2 regions of the Sporosarcina sp. OR05 genome follow, and region 2 is predicted to be linked to the other one. Evidence: riboswitches for the same ligand, from Rfam matches in the RefSeq annotation. Region 2 holds a riboswitch; the other holds the start of a gene.
The links. Region 2 has a riboswitch for S-adenosylmethionine ahead of metK (methionine adenosyltransferase). Riboswitches for the same ligand answer to the same signal wherever they lie in the genome.
Positions count from the first base shown of each region.

Region 1: linked by a shared signal. The riboswitch ahead of metA (homoserine O-acetyltransferase MetA) and the one ahead of metK (methionine adenosyltransferase) in region 2 are both predicted to bind S-adenosylmethionine.

Region 1 is NZ_JANKJL010000001.1:311,465-319,731, forward strand. It holds gene NRI27_RS01405 (glycerophosphodiester phosphodiesterase) at 1-162, opposite strand, end outside; gene NRI27_RS01410 (AbrB/MazE/SpoVT family DNA-binding domain-containing protein) at 309-587, opposite strand; gene NRI27_RS01415 (YitT family protein) at 786-1,643, shown strand; SAM riboswitch class I at 1,697-1,803, shown strand; gene metA (homoserine O-acetyltransferase MetA) at 1,874-2,782, shown strand; gene NRI27_RS01425 (YetF domain-containing protein) at 2,986-3,696, shown strand; gene NRI27_RS01430 (NAD(P)-dependent malic enzyme) at 3,698-4,894, opposite strand; gene NRI27_RS01435 (TetR/AcrR family transcriptional regulator) at 5,138-5,713, shown strand; gene NRI27_RS01440 (DMT family transporter) at 5,819-6,169, shown strand; gene NRI27_RS01445 (DMT family transporter) at 6,169-6,483, shown strand; gene NRI27_RS01450 (HAD family hydrolase) at 6,486-7,154, opposite strand; gene NRI27_RS01455 (RluA family pseudouridine synthase) at 7,264-8,163, shown strand; gene NRI27_RS01460 (spore coat protein) at 8,196-8,267, opposite strand, start outside.
Region 2 is NZ_JANKJL010000002.1:20,400-28,666, reverse strand. It holds gene NRI27_RS04380 (nucleoside/nucleotide kinase family protein) at 1-6, opposite strand, end outside; gene lepB (signal peptidase I) at 7-534, opposite strand; gene NRI27_RS04370 (histidine phosphatase family protein) at 689-1,264, opposite strand; gene NRI27_RS04365 (alpha/beta hydrolase) at 1,289-2,077, opposite strand; gene NRI27_RS04360 (gamma carbonic anhydrase) at 2,186-2,698, shown strand; gene metK (methionine adenosyltransferase) at 3,011-4,216, opposite strand; SAM riboswitch class I at 4,537-4,652, opposite strand; gene pckA (phosphoenolpyruvate carboxykinase (ATP)) at 4,826-6,412, shown strand; gene NRI27_RS04345 (hypothetical protein) at 7,057-7,371, shown strand; gene NRI27_RS04340 (ABC transporter permease) at 7,572-8,267, opposite strand, start outside.

The DNA.
Region 1 (8,267 bases), on a different contig from region 2:
TCGATTAATCTTTTCATCATGGATGACAACCAATTCATGATCTGCTGTCATATGAACGTCAAATTCCACTCCATGAATTGGTAGGGAAGCTGCTTCTTTAAATGCGGGGATTGTATTTTCGGGAAATGTCCCGGAAGCTCCTCTGTGGGCAAAAATGTCCATTGTATTTTCCTCCGACGCTACAGTCGAGTAGCAAGTGTAATATAGATAAAGATTTCAAAGCATCTAAATGGTTGTTCGTTTATGCAATTGAGAAAGGGCGGCGGTTAGTCCGCAGCCCGCTTAGTATGCATGTAGTCTGTGTTGAATCAGTTCCAATTATTGTTGTTTTCAATTTCCTTCTTGAGAAGTTCCGCACCTCTTGGACTGATGAACATGCCATTAGACAAACGTTTATTCTCAGAAGTGATATCACCAGTTACAATACACGCCTCATCGACAACATATTTTCGTAGAATAATCATATCGTCGTCTACAAAAATTTCCATCGGTGCACCTTTCTCCAATTGTAAGGTGCTTCTAAGTTCTTTTGGAATCACAATTCTTCCAAGATGATCAACTTTCCGTACGATACCTAAACTACGCATAATATCCTCCCTGACTTCGTGATAGTTATTATACCAGTATGGATGAGTATACCAGTAAAATAGAAAAAATACAAAAATATGAATATACTTTCTTATCTTTACTTACTTCTACTATTCCACATCTGGAAACTTTAAAACTATTCTATACATCGATTTCTGTTAAAATAGGAAACGTTGTAAAGAAAGGAGAACGATTGTATGTCTGTTTTATTGAAGAAATCGGTGTTTTTTGATTATGTTCAAATTATTATTGGGGCGACTTTTGTCGGCCTTGCATTTAATATATTTTTGTTGCCATCTCGTATTGCAGCGGGTGGGATTTCTGGGGTAAGTACGATATTGTACGAGCTATTCAACTATAATCCGGCTGTCGTCCAATGGATCATTAATATCCCACTAATTGTACTTGGACTTGTGCTTGCAGGAAAAGAATTTAGTGTGAAAACGATTGTTGGTACGTTTTTTGTCCCGTTTGTCATCTTTTTAACGCATGATATTAACTTGTCCGTTGACAACCCTCTACTCAGTTCTATTTATGGTGGCATCATGCTTGGTATTGGGTTAGGAATTGTGTACCGTGGGAATGGCTCGACTGGCGGCACCGCTTTAATTGCACAATTGTTGAAAAAGTATACAGGCATTTCAAGCGGTTTCTCACAATTGATTGTCGATGGAATTGTCGTTGTCACTTCAGCATTTGTATTTAATTTTGAACTCGCTTTATACGCACTCATGGCCATTTATGTTACAAGCAAGGTGATTGACTTCGTGCAATTGCAAACTTCCCCGACGAAGTTAGTGCTCATTATTACCGAACATGAAGATAAAATCCAAGCGGTCATTCAAAATGAGATCGACCGTGGTTTGACGAAAGTAAAATCAACAGGTGGGTTTTCAAACAATGACAAGACGATGATTTTCTGTGTAGTGGAACAATCAGAAGCCGTTTATTTGAAAAAGTTGTTACAAACTGCTGAACCGAGCGCTTTTGTCATATTCCTGAATGCTTCTGAAATTTTGGGGACAGGCTTTTCGAGAGCGAAAGTAAGACTGTAAGAAATAAGTATACAATTCTGTATAAAATGATATAATGGACAACAAAAGAATAATTCTTATCAAGAGAAGCTGAGGGATTTGGCCCGATGAAGCTTCAGCAACCTCTGCTTTTGCAAAAAGGTGCTACCTCCAACAAGATGTTAATCTTGAGAGATAAGAGCGGAGACCGTTAAAAATCCTCGTTCCTATCTTAGGAATGAGGATTTTTCACATGAATAGGAGGAATTTACATGCCGATTAATATACCTGAACAATTGCCAGCAAGAGAAATGTTGAAAGAAGAAAAAATATTTGTGATGGATGAAGGGAGAGCTACTTCTCAAGATATCCGTCCATTAAACATCATCATTCTCAATTTAATGCCTGAAAAAGAGAAAACTGAACTGCAACTATTGCGGTTATTAGGAAACACACCCTTACAAGTAAATGTATCTTTTTTGAACACCGCTACATATGAATCGAAAAACGTCAGTAAAACGCATTTAGATGCATTTTATACAACATTTGAGCATGTGAAAAATCGCCGCTATGACGGTCTAATTATTACGGGTGCACCAATTGAGCATCTTGCATTCGAAGACGTAACGTATTGGGATGAACTGCAACAAATCATGGATTGGTCCAACACGAATGTCACATCCGTTTTGCACATATGTTGGGGCGCTCAAGCAGCTCTTTATCACCATTATGGCATTAATAAATTTGAACTCCCCAAGAAGTTGTCGGGTGTATATGAACATACATTGACGGATCCGACGGTAGAGCTTGCGCGTGGCTTCAACGATTTGTTCACCGCTCCTCATTCTCGTTACACATCCGTATCAATTGAAGAAATTGAGCAGGACAATCGCCTTCAATTGTTGGCTATATCTGAAGAAGCGGGAGCTTTCATCATACTTTCGAAAGATGGCAAACATATTATGGTGACAGGGCATTTGGAGTATGATGCATGTACGCTTGGTGAAGAGTATGCGCGTGATATTGCAAAAGGCATTGCAATCGATGTTCCGGAAAATTATTTCCCGCACGATGATCCAACGAAGCAACCGTTGAATACATGGCGCTCGCATACGCATTTGTTGTTCTCCAACTGGCTGAACTATTATGTGTATCAAGAGACACCATTTGAATGGAAATAAAAGTAAAGCTAGCATTGGCACATGTTGCTGATGCTGGCTTTTTTGGCTTCAATGCGTTTTTCGAGTCAATAAAAACAGCATTCAAATTAAGTTAAAAGCTTTCAAATTTCTCTACAACTTGCATTCCTATTCGATTACGTATTTCTCTTCTGAATAAGTCCCTCTTTCTGCTGCAAACTAGTGTACAGAGGAGGTAAGAGAACATGGAATTAGAAGGGTTACTGGAATTGAAGTTTTGGGAAATGCTTTTGCGGACGACAACTGCTTTTATCATCTTGCTCATTCTTGCAAGGATTATGGGGAAGAAACAAATCTCACAATTGACGTTTTTCCATTATGTGACGGGTATTACGATTGGATCGATTGCTGCCGAGATATCCGTTAATTCGGAAACGCATTTTTATAATGGCAGTATATCCTTAATTTGGTGGGCTTTATTGACGGTTTTTGTGAACTTCTTAACAATCAAATCAAAGAATTTACGAAAGTTGTTAGATGATCAGCCAACAATCCTTATTTTAAAGGGGAAAATAAGTGAACAAGGCATGAAGAAAGCCCGTTTCACATTAAACGACCTAAATATGATGCTTCGAGAACAAGGCATTTTTACTGTGACCGATGTTAACTATGCGATACTTGAAACGAATGGGGAACTGAGTGTATTAAAAAAAGCGAGCCAGGAGCCAGCCACACGAAAAGATGTGAATGCTCCTAGCCCTGAACCAAAATATCTTCCGACTGAGATTATTTCTGATGGGAAGTTAATGAAAGAAAACTTAACCGAACTTCATTTGACGGAAGAATGGGTGTATCTCCAGTTGAAGAAAAAGGGTATTGGCAATGTTGAACAAGTTTTTTATGCTGAAATACTGGGCGATGGCACACTCCATGTCGATGAGCGAACCGGTCAATAAATTACGCAGTCGGCGTGACTTGTAACGTGGCAACTCCAGTAGTAATTGCAGCTTCACTAACAGCTTGTGCAACGGCACTTGCGACACGATCATCAAAAGGATCTGGAATAATATAGTCTTCGTGCAAGTCTTTCTCGTCAATTAAAGATGCAATTGCAACGGTCGCTGCCATTTTCATCTGCTCATTAATATCCGTAGCACGTACGTCCAACGCTCCACGGAAAATTCCAGGAAATGCAAGAACGTTATTTACTTGGTTAGGGAAATCAGATCTGCCTGTTGCAATAATCCGTGCACCATATTGTTTAGCGCGTGCTGGCATGATTTCAGGATTTGGATTCGCAAGTGCGAAAAGGACTGGCCCTTCATTCATGGAAGCAATCATTTTTTCTGTTAGCAAGTCTGCAACAGAGACACCGATGAAGACATCAGAACCAGCAAGAGCATCCGCCAAACTGCCTTTAACAGCAGTTGGGTTTGTCAGTGCTGCCATCTCATTTTTTATCGGATTCATGCCGTTTGTCCGACCTTCGTAAATTGTTCCTTTTGAATCACATAAAATGATGTCCTTGCACCCGATTGTCAAAAGGTGTTTGACGATTGCAATTCCTGCTGCGCCTGCACCGTTCACGACGATTTTGGCAGTTTTTAAGTCTTTACCTGTCAGTTTGAATGCATTAATCAGTCCCGCTGCAACGACAATTGCGGTTCCATGCTGATCATCATGAAAGACAGGGATTTCACATTCTTGACGTAAACGTTGTTCAATTTCAAAACAACGGGGTGCAGAAATGTCTTCTAAATTGATGCCACCGAATGTTGGGCTCATCAGTTTGACGGTTTGAATAATTTCTTCTACATCTTTTGTTGCGAGGCAAATCGGAAACGCATCCACATCGGCAAAACGTTTAAGTAGAAGCGCTTTGCCTTCCATTACAGGCAATGCAGCTTCTGGTCCGATATCTCCGAGACCTAATACGGCTGTTCCATCTGTAATGACTGCAACGAGATTCCCTTTAATCGTATAATCGTACACAGTTGTTGGTTCTTTTGCGATTTCCAAACAAGGCTCAGCAACGCCAGGGGAATAGGCTAAGCTCAAATCCTTCGTATTGTCTAGGGAGACTTTTGAAACAACTTCCATTTTCCCTTTGTGAAGTCCATGCATCGCTAATGCGGAATGATATTCTTTCGTCATCTAGTTCGCTCCGTTCTATTTGTTTTATGGGTAATTAAAATTATTAACAGCATCAAACAGTAAATGCAAGTGGTGAAAATCTGTTTAATCCAATGATTATGTGAATGATAACGCTTACACGATGATTCGATATATATTTAGTATGTGAAAAAAATATTTTATTAGTAGCACTGGAAATGCATACTATTTATATGATAAAATGAATGACAGTCATTCATATCGTTCGTAAAGGAGGATGAACAAATGGACAAACGTGAGCGAATCGTGTCTGCAGCTATTGAGGTCTTTAGTGAACAGGGGATCGAGAAGACGAAAATTTCGGATATTGTGAAGAGAGCAGGGATCGCCCAAGGAACGTTTTATTTATACTTTCCTTCCAAGTTGTCGCTGATGCCTGCAATTGCAGAAGTGATGGTCGAGAAAACAATGGAGATTGTTCAGGCTAAAGTCTCAAAATCAGCTCCTTTTCCAGTCAGACTCGATCAATTAGTCGATGCAATTTTTGAAGTGAGTGAAGAGTATCACGAAATGCAAGCGCTCATCTATTCCGGTCTCGCATCTACCGAGCATTTAAAAAAATGGGAGACGGTCTATGCACCGTTTTACGAATGGATCAGCGAGAGTTTGGAACAAGCGATAGAAGATCAAGTCATTAGAGATTCTGTTGATCCTGCACGCACTGCAAAATTAGTGATAGGTCTTGTTGAATCAGCTGCGGAACAGATTTACTTGTATGATGCAAACAAAGAGGACGAGGCTGCCGTACAAAAAAGAGAGGTCAAGCAGTTTTTACGTTTTGCTTTGTCCATACATGACTAATCGCACAGCTGGAGAGCGATTTCTTCCGTTCTCCAGCAGGGTGAAATTTTATCGTTTGTTATTAAATGAATGACAGTCAGTCATAATGTAACGGAGGAAATCGAAATGAATAAATCATGGCTTTATGTAGCATTGACCAGTTTCTTTGAATTGGTCTGGATTTTTGGATTTAACGTAGCAAGTGAATGGTGGCATTGGCTACCGATCGTGTTTTTTATTTTTGTTGATTTTCATTATTTGGCGAAGGCTTGTGAAAATTTACCGACGGGTACGGTGTATGCCATCTTTGCTGCCGTTGGAACTGTCGGGACGGCGCTAATGGATGTTTTCTTCTTTGGAGAAAGTTTAAGTGCCGGTAAAATATTTTTCATGTTTATTTTAGTTGTCGGGGTTGTCGGGTTGAAACTTGCGGATGACTTGGAAGATAAGAAAGCGAAGAAAGGGATTGTTCAGTAATGGGTTGGTTTTTTGTTTTATTAGCGGCAGCGTGTGAATTTGCTGGTGTTGTCGGTTTAAATAAATATAACGAGCAAAAAAGCTTTCAAAATGTGTTGTTATTTGGAGGAGGATTTGGCGCAGCATTTGCGTTTCTTTACATGTCATTCAACTACTTACAAGTGAGCACGGCCTATGCTGTATGGATTGGCATTGGAACAGCAGGAGCCGTACTCATTAATATGATTTTCTTTGGAGAATCTAAAAGTATCGGTCGAGTGATGAGTGTGTTATTAATTGTTATCGGTGTTGTTGGATTAAAGGCATTGTCATAAGTTTAGATGATTTCCCAATCTCGTTCGTTTGCAATTTGTGCAAGCCTTTTTTTCGGTTTTACTGCGACTGGTGAACCGACTAATTCAAGTACGGATAAATCAGAATAACTGTCTCCATACGCATAGCTGTTTGTCCAATCGATGTCCTTGGATTGAAGGGCTTCCATGATTTTTTCATTTTTGCGTTTCCCTTGAATGTGGTAAATGCTCTTTTGTCGGTCTAATTGCTGGTCTATCGTGTAAGGGACTTCAGTGCCGATGATTGCATCAAAAGGAAGTCCTTCTGTCACAGCGTGCAGTAAAGGCGTATATGCACCTGACACGAGCATTGTGAAAATCCCTTCCGTATGGTGTTGGTGGATACGGGAAACAACTTCATGATTGAAATCATTTTGCATACTGGCTTTTAATTCAGCGAAATAATGTTGTAGCTCGTTTTGGTTTAACGAGCCAAGTGCATTTACATATAACTGCATTGATCGTTCTTTCATCGTCGCCTCAGATACAATTTTTGTCTTGTAACCGATGTACAAAGGGAGGATTTGTCTGTAAAAAGTCCGATAGTTTGAATGATAGGTGGGATGGTGTTTTAAGTGTTCCATTAATACCTTAAAAGTTTCATTCGCATAAACAGTGCCGTCGAAGTCGAAAATTGCAATTCTCAAGAACATTCCCCTTTTCTTTATGCACACACAGGAGCTTTTACTTATGATGATACAGTGTTTGTAATCCAAGGGCAATTTCCGCATAATAAAGAGAGAGAGAGTGAGGAGACGAGTTATGCAAAAAAATCATCAAAAGAGAAGAGAACATTCAACCTTATTTACCGTAACGGAAAAGGCTGAACTATTACCTTTTTTATTAGAGAACATGAAACAAAATAGCCGAAATTCGGTGAAATCGATGTTGACAAGAGGGCAAGTGGAAGTAGATGGACAACCGGTGACGAAACACAATCATCCGTTATCGATTGGACAAAAAGTAGAAATCCAAAAAAATAAGGCAGCGAAAAGCGAAAGTATGCTGACGGGATTGACAATTATTTATGAAGATGAATCGATCATTGTCATCGACAAAGAGGAAGGCCTATTATCAATGGCTGCAAAAGATAAAAATGAAAAAACAGCTTTCAGTGAAGTTTCTTATTATGTAAAGAAACAAAACCCTCGTCAACGGGTTTTCATCGTCCATCGTTTAGATCGAGATACATCTGGGGTTCTTTTATTCGCAAAAAGCGAAGAAGTAAAAATGACGTTGCAAACGAATTGGGACGAGATGGCGAAAGAACGTGTTTATACTGCGCTTGTAGAAGGCAACGTTAAGAAGGAACAGGGTACGATTAAATCGTGGTTAAAAGAAACACGCACCTACAAAGTGTACTCGAATCCTACTGATAACGGTGGACAGCTCGCCATTACGCATTATAAAAAAATTAAATCAAATCGCCAGTATTCCCTATTGGAAGTGCGTTTGGATACAGGTAGGAAAAATCAGATCCGTGTACACATGGAGGAACTTGGCTATCCGGTTGTAGGAGATAAAAAATACGGATCCACTGTGAATCCACTGAAGAGACTCGGTTTGCATGCTACGTCATTAACGGTTGTCCATCCAGTCACTAAAAAAGTGATGAAGTTTGAAACGGATCTACCGACGAGTTTCCTTCGTAAAGTCCAATAAGAAAAGCGGCCCCTTAGCGGGACCGCTTTTTCTTATTGCATAGGCATGCCGGGTTGACCTTGTGCGCCTGCAAACGAGTTCATCATTTCTTGCATGTCGTGATC
Region 2 (8,267 bases):
TTTCACTTATTTCGGAATCCCGATTGAATTAAATGGATAAAACCTAAAGCCTACTTTTCCAACGACTGCACTTTCATCGATACAACCTATTGTTCTACTATCTGTACTATTTCGTCGGTTATCCCCTAATACAAACAATTGTCCTTCCGGCACGGTAACTTCAAAGTCCTCAGTCAGTTTCTGATTTTCGAAAATCCGTTCTTTGTTCGCTTGGACATACGTCTCTTCATATTCTTTTCCATTAATGAAGAGTTTGTCATCTTTCATGACAACTGTATCGCCTGGTAGTCCAATGACGCGCTTAATATAGTCTTCCTTTGAACCAGGTGCATGGAAGACGATCAGATCAAAATGATCGAGTTTGTGGATCTTGGAGATGACAACTCGGTTTTCCGATTCAAAAGTCGGTTCCATTGATTGACCTGACACGAGGACGGGTGCAAAGAGGAATTGTCGGATGACAAAAACAAGTACACATGCAATGACGATGGATTTAATCCAGGACCAAACTTCTTTTTTCGTTTCTGTTTTCAATGAAAAGCCTCCCATTCCAATACGTCGTTGGAAAACGTATCGGTTCGTTCTCTTATTCTATGTTTATCGATGAAACAACTTGCTCTCTTTTTAGCATGAGCATTGACCAAGGACCCGTTGACGCGTGTCTCTTGCTTGTCTAACAGTCAATTAATTACGATAAATGTTTTGTACAATTGAACAGTTCACATCGGTTTTTATCATCCGCTAGTTCAATTACCGTTAGTGATGTATTCGCTAAACTTTTTTCATAGGCAGGATCAGGGACAAGTGCTTGGATCATTCGCTTTATGAAACTGCCATGACTAACAACTAACACTCTTTTTCCTTTGTGTTGTTGTTGGATTTCCGTTAAGCATTCCGTACCTCTTGCAAGAATTAATTCGGCAGGTTCAAAGCCCATATCGAGTTGTCTCCAGCCTTCTCCCCACTTTTCAATCCGTTCTGCTTCTGTCGTCCCTTCAATCTTTCCGCCTCCCACTTCACGGAGGCGAGGATCAATCCGAACGTCCACATTCCCCATTTTTTGCGCAATGACTTCAGCAGTTTGCTTTGCTCGGAGTTGCTGGCTTGAATAGATGACGTCCCATTGTTCATCCGCCAAACGATCAGCAACACGCGCTGCCATCTCAAATCCCTCTTCGTCTAACGGGATATCAGAGCTCCCTTGGGCCCTTCCTTCCTTATTCCAAGCTGTTACACCATGTCTTACAAATCCAATAATTGTCATTCGAATCCCCCTCATGTCATTGTACTACACGATATAGCCGAGTGAACGGAGAACATTATTCATGAACGATTCGGTGTACAAGTAAACTTCTTCCCGTTCAGGCTCTTGATACAAATCATGGTAGAGATGCTTCCATTGTTTATATTGAAACTCGGTTAGTTGTTGTTTTAGTAACCATTTCTTAGCAAACGCCGTTTCTGTAAGTTTGTCATTGCCGCCTGTTTGCAGTAAGACGGGGACGTTAAAGATCGTGTCCTCATGAATATTAATAGACTTCATCATCGCTTGTAGCTCACGATACCAAGAAGCAACAACTGTGGAACTATAATGCCTATCGTTTTGAAACTCGACATACATATCATAGTTGCGCGTCAACAATTCAATCGTCACGTCATGCTTCACTTTCATGGAGCTCGACAACTTTGTTAACATCCCTGAAAGTCTCGGGGGTTGATGGGACAGTGCTAGCCATGGAGAACTGAGGATTACGCCCGCACATTCCAGTTTTTCTTTTTGCAAAATGTCCATAACCAATGTTGCACCGAGACCATGCCCTACTACAAAAAGAGGCAAATTGTCTTGCAATGCTACTTCTATTAATTTCTTAATGTGCTCTATGTAAGAAGCAAACGATTCATCATGCGTCTTTCTTCCACTTTCGGCACCATGTCCAGGCAAGTCAGTCGTGACAACATGAAAACCGCCATTACGCAGCTTTTGAATGAGCCATGCATACCTCCTATGATGTTCATATGCACTATGGACAATGACGACGACTGCTTTTGGCTGTCCTTCCGCTTCCCATTTCCACATGCGTCTCACCTCCGTTCCTTTCGCTACAAGAAAGAGATTCCCTTTCTGTACGGAAAGGATTTATGATACGATAAATTATACACGATTTTAAGGAAAGAGGAGATGTTGATGATTTATCCATACAATGGAAAGTCACCACAAATCGATCCTTCTGTCTATGTGGCAGAATACGCGACAATTACTGGGGATGTCACGATTGGCGCAAACAGTTCGATTTGGTTTAATACGGTCATTCGTGGTGATGTTGCGCCAACAATTATTGGTGAACGAGTTAGCATTCAAGACCTCAGTTGTCTTCATCAAAGTCCAGGGAAGACACTACTCATTGAAGACGATGTAACAGTTGGCCATAAAGCATTATTACATAGCTGTATTATTCGAAAAGGAGCGCTCATTGGAATGGGTTCCATTATTCTCGATGGTGCTGAAATTGGTGAAGGTGCCTTCATCGGCGCAGGAGCGCTTGTTCCTCCGGGTAAGAAAATCCCACCTGGTTGCCTTGCATTAGGGTCTCCTGCCAAAGTTGTCCGCGATTTAAATGAAGAGGATCGCAAAGAAATGGAACGCGTTGTCAACAGTTACATCGAAAAAGGGCAAATATATAAGCAAATGCAAAAGTAAACGGGTCGTTAGAGACGAATTGTGATAGCTTGTAACATTAAAATACCATTTAAGACTGAAACAGGTGCTGCTCACTCGAGCTGCACCTTTATTTCTTAACTGCTACTAATAGGATGATAATCGCTGCTATGCTAACTAGTGCTATCCCGCCAATGACCAATAATAATAAAATGCTCAAAGCCAACTACACCCCTCACCCTCCTCCGACTTATAGATTTAGACGCTTTGCTAATGGAATAGTTTCCTACTATTACGGTGTCCACTGTAGCCAAAAAAACCGAGAAGCAAGGATGCTTCCCGGTTTGTAGATACTTATTGCGTGACAACGCCAGCTTTTTCCACTAACGCAGCCGCTTTATCTGTTTGTTCCCATGGCAATTCGATATCCGTACGCCCAAAATGTCCATAAGCAGCTGTTTGTTTGTAGATTGGACGACGAAGGTCAAGCATTTTAATGATGCCTGCTGGACGAAGGTCGAACAATTCTCGAACAATTTCAACGAGCTTGCTTTCAGCGACTTTTCCTGTGCCGAATGTATCGATGGAAATGGATACTGGCTTAGCAACACCAATTGCATATGCGAGTTGCACTTCACAACGTTCAGCCAATCCTGCTGCTACGATATTTTTTGCCACATAGCGTGCCGCGTAAGATGCAGAGCGGTCCACTTTTGTCGCGTCTTTCCCTGAAAATGCACCGCCACCATGACGGGCGTAACCGCCATACGTATCAACGATGATTTTCCGTCCTGTTAGACCAGCGTCCCCTTGAGGTCCACCGATAACGAAACGGCCAGATGGATTAATGAAGTATTTTGTTTCATCATCTAACAATTCCGCAGGGACGACTGGCAGAATAACATGCTCTTTTATTTCTTTTTGTATTTGTGCAAGTGGCGTATCCGGGTGATGTTGTGTTGAGATAACAATTGTATCGATGCGAACTGGTTTGTCGTTTTCGTCATACTCAACGGTCACTTGCGTTTTACCGTCCGGACGTAAATAGGAAAGAATTTCTTCTTTACGCACGTACGCTAGTCTACGTGAAAGTTTATGGGATAAACTAATTGGCAACGGCATGAGTTCAGGTGTTTCATTACACGCAAAACCGAACATTAATCCTTGGTCCCCAGCTCCAATTGCTTCAAGTTCCTCATCTGTCATTGTTCCTTCACGCGCTTCAAGTGCTTGGTCGACACTTGCTGCAATATCCGGTGACTGTTCATCGATCGATGTCAAGACGGAAGATGTCTCCCAATCGAAACCAAATTTAGCACGCGTGTACCCAATTTCCTTCACAGTATCACGAACAACTTTTGGAATATCCACATACGTTGTTGTAGTAATTTCCCCAATGACGAGCACGAGACCAGTTGTAATGGTCGTTTCACACGCAACACGTGCATTCGGGTCTTCTTCAAGGATTGCATCCAAAATGGCATCCGAGATTTGGTCACACATTTTGTCAGGATGTCCTTCAGTTACCGATTCTGATGTAAACAAACGGCGATTAGTCAATGTAATTTCCTCCTTAACAGCTTGCAAATATTGATACGGTACTCTATTTGTCCCAGTTTTGTTCCACGCCTGAAGAGAGTCGACGTCAACATACACAAGGATTAAGGGCATATAAAATCGATTAGGCCTCGGCAAATTTTGACTTCCGCCGTAGGCTTATATTTATTTAGTAGGCATTTCAAACGCCAGCTAGAGGTTCGTTGACCGTCTTACACGTCTCTCCCTCTACAATCATTGACATAAAGCTAAATAAATATAAAAAGCCCTTCGCTCACGTAAATACATGAGGAAAGGCATGATTTCAAAAGCAGCACCTTTCACTCTTATCGTCCAAGGAATCGTACCTTGCTCCAGGTTTGGCACCTTTTCGCAGACAATGTCCGCGCAGGTTGCCGGGCTTCATAGGGCCTGTCCCTCCGCCAGCTCGGGATAAGAGTATCCGTTCATTTACCTATGCTACGAAAAAGATTGGATTTTGTCAAATCTTTTCTGAGTTTAGTGCTTGAGTTTTTAATTAGTATAGATTATTATTCTAAATGTGTTATACTATTTACGGAAATGTGATGAAACCCACACGATGGGATTACATGCAAAGGACGGTAAGATACTATGATCTCAGCGAAAATTGAAAATGGACTAAACGAGTTGCTCTCAGGCAACAACGTCAATGTACAGCCTTCAGTGGCGGAATTGGTTGAAAAGGCGACTGCTCGCGGAGAAGCGAAACTTTCATCAGATGGCGCAATTACTGCAAAAACTGGAAAGTACACTGGCCGTTCACCAGAAGATAAATATATTGTAGAAGAAGCTTCAACAAAAGATAAAATCGATTGGGGCAAAGTGAATCGCCCGATCTCATCTGAAATTTTCGATTCCCTATATACGAAAGTACTAAATCACTTGAAAACGAAAGACGAATTGTTCGTATTCAAAGGCTTTGCAGGTGCAGATAAAGACTCTCAATTGTCACTTCAAGTGATTAATGAATACGCGTGGCAAAACTTGTTTGTCCACAATCTATTCATCCGCCCAACTGCGGAAGAGTTGAAAACACACGAAGCACAATTTACGATTCTTGCTGCTCCATCTTTCAAAGCAGATCCTGCTGTTGACGGCACAAAATCCGAAACATTTATCATTGTATCACTTGAGAAGCGAATTGTGTTAATTGGTGGCACAGAATATGCTGGAGAAATGAAAAAATCTATTTTCTCTGTTATGAACTACTTGCTTCCTGAACAAGGAATTCTTCCAATGCATTGCTCCGCAAACGTTGGAGAAGAAGGCGACGTAGCTTTATTCTTTGGATTATCAGGTACTGGTAAAACTACCCTATCAGCAGATGCTCACCGTAAATTGATCGGTGATGATGAGCACGGTTGGTCAGATAATGGCGTATTCAATATCGAAGGTGGATGTTACGCGAAATGTATCAATTTATCACAAGAAAAAGAACCTGAAATCTTTGGTGCAATCCAATTTGGTTCAGTTTTAGAGAACGTAGTGGTAGACGAAGAAACACGAGTACCGGACTATGACGATAATTCATTGACTGAAAACACACGTGCGGCATATCCGATCCACAACATTGAAAACATCGTGACACCTTCTGTCGCTGGTCATCCGAAAGCAATCGTATTCTTGACTGCGGACGCATTCGGCGTATTGCCTCCAATCTCTAAATTGACGAAAGAGCAAGCGATGTACCACTTCCTAAGTGGCTTCACGTCCAAACTTGCAGGAACAGAGCGTGGTGTCACATCACCAGAAGCGACATTCTCAACTTGTTTCGGATCTCCTTTCCTACCATTGCCAGCAACTGTGTATGCTGAAATGCTAGGAAAGAAAATTGACAAACACGATGCACAAGTATTCCTCGTCAATACAGGCTGGACAGGTGGCGTTTACGGCGTCGGACAACGTATGTCGTTAAAACACACACGTACAATGGTTCGCGCTGCAATCGCAGGTGAATTGAATGACGTTGAATACGAAATCAACGAAGTATTCGGTTTGGCTATGCCAAAAGCAATCGAAGGTGTTCCAACAGAAGTGTTGAACCCGCGCAACGCTTGGGCTGATCCAGCAGCATACGACGAAAAAGCAAACGAACTTGCGGACTTGTTCCGTGAAAACTTCAAGAAGTTCGGTCACGTTTCAGAAGAAATCACGCTTAAAGGTGGACCAACTGCTTAATAAATACCGAAAAATCCAAGTGCTCATTGCGAGCCTTGGATTTTTTGTTTGTTATAGTGTATTTCTCAACTCAACTAGTTGTAAAACTAGTATTTAACGTAGATTTGTTCAGGGGACCCCATTCACGCTAAGAATATCCACTGTATCTTTGTAAACCGATATACAATTCTAATCCCTGTTTCTATCTTTACATCCTGCTAGTTTCATCTCTCTTATTCGCGATCTCATCAGCACGGTTTGCTATTTCGCGTTTCAACACTTTTGTTCGTCTGTATGCAAGGTTCCATTTACTGACGAGCTGTTGAAATAGTTCTTTGAAATTTTCATATGGTGGATTCTGAAGCTTTTTTACTGCTGTTGAATTTTTAACTGATGCCAAGTCGATGGAATTCTTATTTAAAAATAGCCAATAAACAAGCCTGTGTCTTTGAATACATATTGTTTTGTGATGGACAATAGGGTAAAGTTAACATAATTTTATAAATATAACTAGATAAGCATTGCAAATCAATCATAGTCATTTGATTCCTAACAATATCCGTGACGTTTGATACATCCTACATAAAAAATAGGGAGGGTTATTCATCAAAAGGATTTTATTTTCAAGTGTAATCTGTCTCTTGTTCTTAACGGGTTGCAGTAATTTGTCAGCCACAAGTGAGGAAACAACTAGGTTTCCTGGCCATAAAAGCGCGTGGGAAGATCCTATAAATATTACACAAGAGGATGCAGAACGAATCGCATTAGATCAAGCTAAATTAGATGGACACGACTCACCTAAAATTTCTTCCGACTGGAATACAATGATGCAAAGTGTATACTCTATAAAATATGAACGGGATGTTTTAGTATATAGAATCCATGTAAATTCTGCTGAAGGACCTGCTAAAGAGTACTTATTCGATGTTTTATACTATATAAGTACTAATAGTGGAGAAATAATTGTTTCAAATCATTAAATATTGATTAATAGACTTATAACAAAAAAGTCATGTTCTGTGATATAACGTCAGAACATGACTTTTTATTGATTTTCGTATCATCTATCCACTCTAACAAAATGGAAGTAAGAATGGTTGGTTTGGGCGTGGGAAGGCTTGTTTTACACGATTTCCATGAGTAAAAGGTGATATACTAGGACATCACCCATCTACTCCCCCTATTGAAGATCTCTTTTACTAAACATTTTCATCCCGAATGCTATCAAGACGATTCCGAGTAGTACGACCAAACTAGCTATTGTACCATTCACCTGTTCAATCGGCACCTTTGGGACATAGCCGAAGGGAGATAGCTTGCCTAGCCAGTCTGGGAATTGCAGCAGACCGCCCATATAGACGACAATAAAAGAATAGATCAAATAGACCCATATCGCGTTTGAGCGCGACGGCAACAGCCCAATTAGAAGGACTACCATCCCAATCATCACAAGAATCGCAGGGACATTTACGTATACCGCTTTCAGTAACAAACCAATCGACAGATTTTCTGTTAATACGGCAGAACTAGCACTCCATAATCCAAGAGCACCCACACCTAACATGACGATGGAAGTTAGAAAGGATAATAGGACGTATTCGCTCAGTAATCGAATCCTTGAAACCGAGCGACTGAGTATTGCATCTAACCGTCCTTTCTTTTCCTCACGTCTCACTTTAAGCATGACCATTAAGACAGGAATTGTACCAATCATGGCGATGACCGACATGAGCATCGGAATGAATTGTTCCAGTAATGAGAACCCTTCTACAGGCTGTAGCATTTGTGCGAGCATTTCATTTTCCAAGAAAAATGATTCCAAGTCTCCTAAGACGGATCCATATGAAAGACCTAGAACGAACATACCGATTGCCCA